DNA from 3 places in the Virgibacillus alimentarius genome. Region 2 is predicted to be linked to each of the others. Evidence: predicted binding sites of a transcription regulator. Region 2 holds the regulator's gene; each other region holds the start of a gene.
What was found. Region 2 encodes Rex, which represses fermentation and respiration genes when NADH is low (regulators of the CRP and FNR family bind a similar motif). Its sites were predicted from a motif close to TTGTGAAATATTTCACAA; they were not measured.
Positions count from the first base shown of each region.

Region 1: J2Z81_RS10390 (nitrate/nitrite transporter) is a predicted target of Rex. The motif match lies at 899-916, and genes of this name have one in related genera.
Region 3: J2Z81_RS12430 (hemerythrin domain-containing protein) is a predicted target of Rex. The motif match lies at 1,680-1,697, and genes of this name have one in related genera.

Region 1 is NZ_JAGIKX010000020.1:10,326-13,979, forward strand. It holds gene J2Z81_RS10385 (Crp/Fnr family transcriptional regulator) at 19-732, shown strand; gene J2Z81_RS10390 (nitrate/nitrite transporter) at 991-2,475, shown strand; gene J2Z81_RS10395 (polysaccharide deacetylase family protein) at 2,737-3,654, shown strand, end outside.
Region 2 is NZ_JAGIKX010000048.1:6,963-10,616, reverse strand. It holds gene J2Z81_RS14930 (CPBP family intramembrane glutamic endopeptidase) at 1-613, shown strand, start outside; gene J2Z81_RS14925 (YdiK family protein) at 617-820, shown strand; gene J2Z81_RS14920 (redox-sensing transcriptional repressor Rex) at 1,258-1,896, opposite strand; gene moaC (cyclic pyranopterin monophosphate synthase MoaC) at 1,896-2,393, opposite strand; gene J2Z81_RS14910 (ABC-F family ATP-binding cassette domain-containing protein) at 2,531-3,654, shown strand, end outside.
Region 3 is NZ_JAGIKX010000028.1:27,639-31,292, forward strand. It holds gene J2Z81_RS12415 (nitrate reductase subunit alpha) at 1-492, opposite strand, end outside; gene J2Z81_RS12420 (hypothetical protein) at 479-766, opposite strand; gene J2Z81_RS12425 (hypothetical protein) at 798-1,115, opposite strand; gene J2Z81_RS12430 (hemerythrin domain-containing protein) at 1,158-1,571, opposite strand; gene J2Z81_RS12435 (hypothetical protein) at 1,842-2,045, shown strand; gene J2Z81_RS12440 (alpha/beta-type small acid-soluble spore protein) at 2,171-2,440, shown strand; gene J2Z81_RS12445 (gamma-type small acid-soluble spore protein) at 2,482-2,694, opposite strand; gene rraA (ribonuclease E activity regulator RraA) at 2,759-3,238, opposite strand; partial or broken gene J2Z81_RS15880 (cytochrome o ubiquinol oxidase subunit III) at 3,439-3,576, opposite strand.

The DNA.
Region 1 (3,654 bases), on a different contig from region 2:
GGGGTGTGTAACGTGCAGATGGAAATGCTCGCCTATTCACATGAAAACAATGTAATTTCCAAACAGCTATATACGTTATTAAATGAAATAGGAACCCCAATGAAAAAACAGCAAAATGAATACCTTTTTCACAGCGGTATGGATGCTAATGAAATTTTCTTATTAAAATCGGGGCTTGTTCACATCGCATTACTCACGTCTGATGGAAAAGAGTTGTCACTAAGAATATGTAAAAAGGGCGATATCGTTGGTGAATTGACCGTGTTCAGTGACAATCCTCAGTATTTATTAAGTGCTAAAGTAATAGAGCCCGGTGAGTTGCTCGTAATCAACAGAGAGAAATTGGAAAGAGAGCTAATGACAAATAGTGCACTGACTTTTGAATTTATGAAATGGATAAGTGATCACATGCGCAAATTTCAATTAAAGATTAGGGATTTATTATTGCATGGGAAGAAAGGCGCACTATATTCTACACTTATTCGCTTGTCAAACAGCTTTGGCAAAAAACAAGGCGATGGTATTTTAATTGACCTCGTACTGACAAATCAAGAACTGGCAAATTTTTGTTCAGCAACGCGTGAAAGTATCAATCGAATGCTGACCGATTTAAGAAATCTAGATGTGATTGCAATGACTAAAAAAGGGGAAATTCTCATTAAAGATATTGCATTTTTAAGAAATGAAATCGGTTGTGAGCTTTGTCCTATTCAAGTTTGTAATATCAATTAAAAAAAGGGGGGAGCTGCCACTGTGCTCCCTTCTTTCGGTTTGCTCAGGCGCTTCTTTTTTCCAATGTGATGTATCTATTAAATCATACATCTAGTTCTTCGGTAGTTAAAAATATCACACCCTTTATGCAAACATAATGCCATCCATTTATTATTTTTCATCCTTTATGTGACTAACTTCACTTTGTATAAAATTATTTTCGTTTAAAATGAAGTAAATACGAAACTATAGTAGTAAAGCGAAGATAGGAGAATGAAGATGAAAAAGGCAAATGTTCAACTTTCCCTGCAAACGTCAAGTCTGATTGCTGGATTTATGGTTTGGGTGATTATCTCTTCTTTAATGCCAAGTATTAAGGAAGACATTACATTAACCCCAGGACAAGTGTCACTCGTTACAGCTATCCCTGTTATACTCGGATCTTTGTTAAGAATCCCCATTGGTTTTTATACAAACCGGTTTGGGGCAAGAAACATGTTCGTCATCAGTTTTTTGATCTTATTGTTTCCAGTTTATTATATCAGTGAGGCAAATTCATTCATCGACCTCGTTATCGGCGGACTCATACTCGGGGTAGGAGGAGCTACATTTTCAATTGGTGTTACCTCTTTGCCTAAATACTATTCGCCAGCAAAACATGGTCTTGTTAACGGAATTTATGGTGTTGGAAACGTAGGTACAGCACTAACAACCTTTGCTGCTCCTGTGCTGGCAGCATCGATTGGATGGGTGAATACTGTACGCTTATTTTTAATCCTGTTGCTTGTATTTGCTTTGTTAAATTTCCTGCTAGGGGATAAAAAAGAAGTGAAAGTTAAACAGTCGATGGTAAAACAAATTAGTGGCGTGTACAAAAATATGACACTATGGTTTTTGAGCTTATTCTATTTTATTACATTTGGCGCTTTTGTGGCATTTACTGTATTTTTGCCAAGTACGCTTGTAGATGACTTTCATCTTACCCCAGTTGATGCTGGTCTGCGGACTGCAGGCTTTATCGCGCTTGCAACTTTTATCCGGCCGGTTGGTGGGTGGTTGGCGGATAAATTCAATGCATTTATCATTTTGATGTTTACTTTCTTAGGTGTAGCCTTATCAGGTGTGCTGCTTTCATTCTCACCAACTATTGAATGGTACACAATCGGTGCTTTAGTTGTTGGTGTAAGTATCGGAATTGGAAATGGAACCATATTTAAATTGGTACCTCTTTATTTTTCCAAACAAGCCGGCGTTGTCAACGGCATTGTCTCTGCAATGGGAGGACTTGGCGGCTTCTTCCCTCCGCTATTATTGACTGCGGTTTATAATATCACTGGCCAATATTCCATTGCTTTTATGTTGCTTTCGGAACTGGCACTGGCAAGCTTTATCATTGTTATTTTTATGTATTATAGTGATCGGATGTCCATGGAAAGAAATATTATTGAAGGTGTAGCGGAGGGTGTTATGGTTACGAATAAGCGAGGCATTATTCAAAACGTAAATCCAGCTTTTACACGCGTAACGGGATTTACGAAAGAAGAAGCTATCGGGAGAACACCAAAACTGTTATCATCAGGAAAACATGATAAGGCCTTTTATAATCATATGTGGAATTCCATTGAAAAAAATGACCACTGGGAAGGCGAGATCTGGAATAAACGCAAAAATGGAGATATATACAAAGAATGGCTCAGCATTAACAAAATAAAAAACAGCAAAGGGGAAGTCCAATACTACGCAGGAATGTTTTCGGAATTGTAAGCGGGGGAGAATTAGTGCCTGTCACTTCCCGAATTTTGTCGAATGATATATTTATTTTAAAAATATGGCTCAGCTGCTACTGCGGTTGAGCCATACTTTTTTTAAAGGTCACAACGCAAATTCGACATAAATTGACTACAATCGGGAAGTGACAGGCACCCATCATTCTATTGAAATATTTGTAACACTTCTGTAATATAGAAAGGGGTTATTTTTTGTGAACCTATTTTGCTAGATAAGGATATAAAGGGGACTTGCTTTGTGGTAAGGCGTAGGAAAATTTTGAGTTGGTTCGTTACTGTTGTAATCGTATTTTTGGCCACACTAGGTATTAATAAACTCGTGCATGCAACGATTCATAAAATGAAAGATAAGCCGGTTCAATCAGAGGAAACGGAAGAAGTAGTTAGCAGCAAGTATCCAAATTTAGAGTTAAAAATAGAAACGAAGGAAGCAGATACATATCGAATCTTTGTGCATAAACCTATAACAGAAGGTACTAACATCAATACTTCCATTGATAAATGGATAAATAATCAAAGGAATACGTTTTTAGAAGAAATGGAGGAAAGAGAAACAGGGCTAAAAGAGAAAGCAATTCAGGGAGAATTAAATGTTCAAGTGGAGACAAAGAAAATTACGGATGAACTATATAGCCTTGTTTTTCGTGTCTATACATATACAGGTGGAGCAAATGGCCAGCAAATAATGAAAGTATTCAATGTCGATATAGGACGAGATAAATCTCTGAAACTATCAAATGTTATTGAAATAGATGAGGAATCATTACCGGAAATTCAAGAATTAGTGAAAGAGGAACTGCAAAAGAAGGAAGAAGTAAAACCGTTTATTTTTGATGACTTACTTGATGAAATATTGAAGCAACCAGCTAAATGGAAATGGTCACTTGATCGAAAAGCGCTGACCCTCTACTTCGATGAATATGAAATCGCAGCTGGTGCAGCGGGAACGATCGAATTGGAAATTCCTATTGAAAAACTCTATGTATATTTAAATGATGATATTGATTCCATCCTAAAGATGCCGAAAGAACAGCAAAAAGAAAAGGAAAAAATCATTCAAAAAGAGCATGAAAAAAGGGAAGAACTTGACCCCGATGGTAAATATATCGCCTTAACATTCGATGATGGACCTAGCGAAAAAGTGACTCCAGGCGTG
Region 2 (3,654 bases):
ATTTCAAGCTGTTATTTCTTGGAGCATTATAAGTTTTATCATTGGTCTTATTGTGGTACTCGTTCTAATGAAACCGGATATGAAAATGGAAAGAAATATAAATGCCGCTAGTCCTGGCCAGATGATTTTATGGTCTTTTGTCGGTTTATTTATGGCATATGTTGCCCAAGGGCTTGCCATTACAATTGAAACAAATTTATTTGGTATTAAACCTGGCTCAGCAAATACTGAAGCCATTGTCAATATTGCACGATCTGCACCTTTATTTATCATAATACCAGCACTCATTGCACCAATTTTAGAGGAAATTATTTTTCGTAAAATTATTTTTGGTGTATTATACACACGTACAAACTTTTTTATTGCTGCTGTTTTATCCGCCCTTGTCTTCGGAATTATTCACGGAGAACCTATGCATATTTTGATCTACGCTTCAATGGGATTTGTATTCGCGTTTTTATATGTAAAAACAAAACGGATCATCGTGCCAATTATTGTACACATGGCTTTAAATACAATTTCAGTCATTGTCCAGCTTTCATTTGATCCAGAAGACCTCGAACGAATACAAAACCAACTTGAGCAAGCGCAAATGATTTTTATTGGAGGCTAATTTATGAGAATATCACCAAGAGGAATAGCGATCGTCTATTTTTTAATGGGTGCTCTCTTTATTTATATTGCAATCAATAGTGTGACAGATACGGTATGGAATACCTTAACGATTATTTTCACCATCGTAGCTACACTAGATTTCATTGTAGGATTTCGATATTGGAGAATGCATCTATACTTAAAAAAACATAATAAAAAGAAATAGGCCGCAAAAAAGTATTGTGTGTTCCCTTTTAAGGATTAAGGAGGCAACACATCTAATTAAAAAGCTAAATAGCATGCGAAAATCATAGTGGTTTTCACATGCTATTTTTTTTGGCCCATCATGCTTATACCATAAATCAAATCCAAATTGGAATCAAAAATGTAACACTAGAAAACTATTCAAATGTTACGGTTTTAAATAGGTATGGATAACTGCGCAGATCGCATCACAGATCAAATTGAAAAGTACGCTTCTATTTCGCAGCCCAATTCTACTTTATGTACTCGTATAATCAAATAAAGAGCTTATTCCTATTATACGACTGAGATTGGATCTCATATCTTTAATGAAGGAACTTTTCATTGTTATCCAACTGGGTTCATTAGGCAGTCATACACTTCAAATTTCCTAATAGAACATAGAAAATTAAGTTCTGCTTACAGACCCTCATCAAGCGGATAATGTTTAAGGAAATAAACCAATGCTTGTAATTCTACAGCCAAGTCAATATGATGAACACGAATATGTTCTGGTACACTGATTCTTGCTGGTGTAAAGTTCAAAATTCCTTCAATCCCGCAATCTACAAGCCTGGTAGTAATTCCATCCGCTTCACTTGCAGGTATGGTTAGAATGGCCACTTTGACATCACCAATTCTGTCCTCTAATTCAGCGATGTGATAGATAGGCACGCCTCCGACATTTCCTTCTGACTTACTCGGATCAGAGTCAAAAGCCATAACAATCTTTGTATTATTATTTTTAGTAAAATTATAATTTAAAAAAGCTGTCCCTAAATTCCCAACACCAATTAAGGCAACCTCAGTTACCTCATCCTGGTCTAATGTTTTTCTAAAAAAGCCGAGTAAATATTCAACATTGTAGCCATAACCTTTTTTCCCTAATGCGCCAAAGTAAGAAAAATCCCTTCTAATTGTTGCAGAATCAACTTTTACTGCTTCACTGAGTTCTTTTGAAGAAACCCGGGCTTTCCCTTGGTGATTTAGATTATTTAAAAAACGATAGTATAGTGGCAATCGTTTTGCAGTTGCTTGTGGAATTTTACTTTGCTCCATCAATCTTCCTCCGTATCTTTTCGTAAATAATCACCGGATTTACCACCCTTTTTCTCTAGCAGATAAGTATTTCCGATAACCATTCCTTTATCAATGGCTTTACACATATCATATATTGTTAGAGCGGTTGCTGACGCTGCTGTCAGCGCTTCCATTTCTACTCCTGTACTTCCTTTTGTTTTTACAAAAGCTTCTATTCCTAATTCGTATGTGGTATCTGAAACTGACCAGTGAAACGAAATATCAATGCTTTTTAATTGAAGGGGGTGGCACATCGGAATCCAGTCAGATGTTTTTTTGGCAGCCATCACTCCAGCGACTTGGGCGACAGCGAGAACATCTCCTTTATCTATTTGGTTCTGAGTAATTTTCTTATAAATTTCCTGATTGACGAATATACTGGATTTAGCAACGGCTATACGCTCTGTTTCGTCTTTTTTGCTGATATCAACCATTCGCGCTCTTCCCTGTTCATTAAAGTGAGTAAAATTTGACATTATCTCATCTCCAATTTTTTTATCTTAATCCCTATTCTAGCAGAAAAATATTCATAAGTCGTGATTAATTTCACAATAGTATTGCCTGCCCGATTTCAAATAGGATACACTGGGATTATACAGACGAGGTGACACAAATGATAATAATGCAATTAAATGATGTTTCAAAATCCTTTGGGGCAGAGGAAATTTTAAAAAACGTAAAACTTGAAATAAAAAGAAATGACCGAATTGCTATCGTTGGGAGGAACGGTGCAGGAAAATCAACCTTGCTGAGAATAATGGCTGGAGAAATTTCCTATGATGAAGGAGAAATATACAAACCAAAAGACTTATCCATTGGTTATTTATCACAGCATACAGCATTGGAGTCTGCTAAATCCATTTGGAATGAGATGTTAGGGGTCTTTGACCATTTGCGTCAGCAAGAACAAGAACTCCGTGCAATAGAAAGGCAAATGGAAAATGCAGCATCCTTATCAGCTGAAAACTATGAGAAACTATTGCAAAATTATGATGTACTACAGCAAGAATTTGAATCTGGAGATGGCTATAACTATGAAGCTGAGATTAAAGCCGTTTTGTCAGGGTTACATTTCCACCATTATGACTACGAAACACCGATTAATGAATTAAGCGGCGGACAAAAAACAAGATTGGCCCTGGGAAAATTACTATTAAAGAAACCTGATCTGCTTATATTGGATGAACCGACAAACCATTTAGATATTGAAACACTTTCCTGGTTAGAGAGTTACTTAAACAGCTATCCTGGAGCTGTTACGATTGTATCTCATGATAGGTATTTTTTAGATAAGACCGTTTCGATTGTGTACGAAATTTCCCGTCATAATACCAAAAAATACCATGGCTCCTATAGCAAATTTCTTGAACAAAAGGCATTAGATCACGCCCGGGAATTGAAAGAGTATGAAAAACAGCAAATAGAAATTAAAAACATGGAAGATTTCATTCAGAGAAACATTGCTCGTGCTTCAACAACGAAGCGAGCACAAAGCAGAAGAAAACAGCTACAGAAAATGGAGAAGCTCGATCGTCCACTAGGTGATGAAGCATCCGCCTCATTCTCCTTTCAAGTGAACAAAAGAAGTGGAGATGATGTGCTGAAAATGAAACAGGTAGCTTTTCGCTACGACAAAGAAAATGCACCTTTATTTACAAATGTAAATTTATCTGCTAATCGAGGAGAACGGATTGCACTTGTTGGTCCTAATGGTGTTGGAAAGACCACCTTATTAAA
Region 3 (3,654 bases), on a different contig from region 2:
TGCCCGCACAAAACCACCTTTGCCTCGAGCTTTTACGTATTTTTCACGCTTCTCGGGATTACTGACAATATTCTCCCACGCCTTAACAGGATCATAGCCCTGATTTCGTTCAGCTTTCCACAATTCATACAAATCCCCGCGAATGTAAGGATACTTCACCCTGATTGGACTGTATGTATACCAGGAAAAACTCGCACCTCTTGGGCATCCGCGTGGCTCGTACTCGGGAAAGTCATCTCCGGTACTTGGGTAATCTGTTTGTTGTATTTCAGATGTGATAATTCCATCTTTTACGTAAATTTTCCAGCTGCAAGAACCCGTACAGTTTACACCATGTGTAGAACGTACAACTTTGTCATGCTGCCATCGACGGCGATATATATCTTCTGCATCTCTAGAACGTGGACTTTCCTCTGTCCAACCGTCATTAATTAAATTACCTCGCTTCAGATGCTTCAACCTTTGCAATAATTTATTCTTATTTCTCTTCATTTACACCGCCCCTTTGTCCCACTGTTTCAAGAGGATTAAAACGTTCCCCGGTAATACGAAAGCTTTCGTCTCCTTCTTCCATTTCTTCAAGGAAAATCTGTAAAGTCGGTGCATTTGCAGCGACTAAAATTAACCGTTCTAACGTATCCAATTCATTTAATTCATAAATGCTTTCTATCGTTTCCGTTGATATATCACCAAAACGCATGCGCAGTACAGCAATTAAATCTTCACGATCCTGAACAAATGCTGCTTCATTCTCAAAATTAAACATGCTTATCCTCCCTCACCTCAAAAAACGGCTTTTACATTTTCATCATTTTAAAGTAATCGGCAATCATTATTTGTTTACAATCCTCTCCAATGGATTTAATAAACGTATCGATGTCTTTATCCAGCGCTGTAACTGTATCATAAGAAAATAATTGGGATCTTTCTTGTGTAAATCCTTCCCCAAACCTGACAATTACTTGTAATCCCGAATCTTCTTCTATCACATTCGCTTCAATATCATATGAATGGATATTCATTTTCTCTAATTCTGCAGTGACATGATTATAAAGATTTGGAGAGACAATTCTCATCATTCTCTCCGAAGAAGCTTGCTTTTTTTCAGCATTCATTCTATCTGCCTCCCCAATAAAACATTTATCTAGTCAATAATATTAATGATCAGGCAATATTGTTTTTTCTTTTTGATTATGCAATAAATCTACTAAAATTAAGGCCTGAAATCGTTGTACAACATCGTCACTAATTCCATTGCGAAGAAGTTCCTTTATTTCTTGTATTAATAATTTCAAAAGATCATGGTCACGGGTTAAAGCAATAATAGAATCTTTCAACTCTGGAGACGTTTCAACTAAGTCTTCGTACAACCCTTCTTCCTCTGATTCTGCATGCCTAAGTGTTCGAGTTTCCCAGTGCTCAACAATAACAAACGCTAATTCTAATGCTTTCTCTTTTTGGTTATCTCTCACCAATTTATCAAGTAATTCCGTTAACTCAGTTGCCTCATTTAGCGCCGCTTCATGAATGGCAGAATGACTATCCACATGTTTCAGTGCTGGGCCTGACATAAACATTCACGTCCTTTTTAAAATATTCTACTACCCTTTATACCCTTCTTTGAGATAGCTTATTCTGTTTTATAATACTTTCATTGTAACTGCACACGAAAAAAGAAGTTGTGACTTTTATCACATAATTAGACAAAACCGGTTGTTTACGTTCCCAGAAGGTTCTTAAATGCAGGAAGAGATGGACTCCGTTCAAAACGTAATATTCACATCGCATACATATTTTTTGACTATTATCTTCATGATAAAAAGAAAAGGAGATGATATGTCATGCCCAGAGAAACGGAAAATACCGGTTCAGAGTCTACTCCTCATTTTGATGGTAAACGTGAAGGAATTCTTAATGACTCAAAAGGGATTCAAATGGGGATAAAAAGCAACTCGAAACAATCGCCATATCGAATTGACGACTTGATGGAAAGGGAAGACATGGAGAGATTGGATCAGATCATCAACAAACCAAAGGATAAATAAAATGATTAACACCCTAGCGTTTTGAGCTGCAAACCATCAATGTTTATGTTTATTCCATTTGTTAAACAAAGGAATGCGTGATTCTTGCATTAGAGGAAATCCTAATTATAAGGGAGGCAATAGATATGGCAAAAAAGGATAATAAAATACTCGTCCCCAAAGCGAGGGAAAATTTATATCATTTAAAGGGGCAAGTAATGAAAGCAAAGGGTTATAATGTTACTGACCCGCACAATGCAAAATATGAAATTGCCAAAGAAGAAGGAATCCCCCTAAATAAGATGTACAATGGTCACCTCCGTTCCAAGGAAGCTGGGAAAATCGGAGGTCCCATTGGCGGTAATATGGTGAAAAAGATGGTCAAAATAGCACAAGAAAAAATAACGCAAAAATAAATTCCATCCGCTGGTTCCTAAATAAGAACCAGCGGATGGAACTACTGATTGTCTTTCGATTGTTGATTTTTCGTTCTCACTACCTCCATATTCGTGTCACTATAAATACCAGTCCCATGTCCTCCTGTTGTTTTAGCAAGTATTTCTTTGACTTCGTTATAAGACAAGCCTGAACGTTCATTTTGACGTTTTACTGCGTCAATATTCGTTCCTGCTACAGTAAACGTATCATTATTATTTTTGTTTTCCTTCATATGAAACACCTCTTTTTAATTTTCACTTACTTTTTCCAAAGAGGCAATTTTTCATCCAAAAATCTTAATTCAATGATCTCTCTGATATAATAACACCATCTTCATCCACATATACATAATCTCCCGGTTTCCATTCAACCTCGCCAAAGGTGACCGAAACATCCCTTTCGCCTTTTCCTTCTTTCTTACTTTTTAATGGGTTGCTTCCCAAAGCTAGCACTCCTACATCCATTTGAGCAAGATCCGCTGTATCACGTACACACCCATTAATAATAATTCCCTCTATTCCACGAGTCACTGCAATAGCTGCTACACGGTCACCAAGCAGGGCACAGTTTTTAGAACCTGCACCATCGACAACAAGGACATGGCCTTTTGGGATAGCGTTTAAAGCTTCTTTAACCAATACATTGTCTTCTAATACTTTTACAGTAGCGATAGATCCACAAAATGCTTGCTTTGCTCCATATGATTTGAATTCCTGTTTGCAAATTGCTAACTCTTCCGAAAATTCATCACATAAATCTGTTGTTTTAAAAGACATTATCTACACCTCTTCCATAAAATATGAAATATATATACATACATAATAATGGAACAGTAGGACCAATGACAAGCAATCCGGTGAAAACGATCAGCCTCTCATAACGAAACAATCGATTATCCAGATTTACTTCCTATTACCAAACACAACCCCACTCTTATTAGAAACGATTATAAACTGTTTGACAATTTTGTGAACGAAATAAATGATTTATTAGCTGTTCCAGGATTTAAACATCGTTTCTTCACTTGCAGGATAATAAATAATCCCCAAAATAGGCCAAGTGTAACGTATGCTCCGTGCGTACCTAAAGTTGTTAACAGGCCTGCCATGACAGCACGGGGAGCAAAAATCCTATGCAGTGTTATTTGAATAATATCTGCTTCATGTACTGAAATTAGATAAAAATAGAAAAT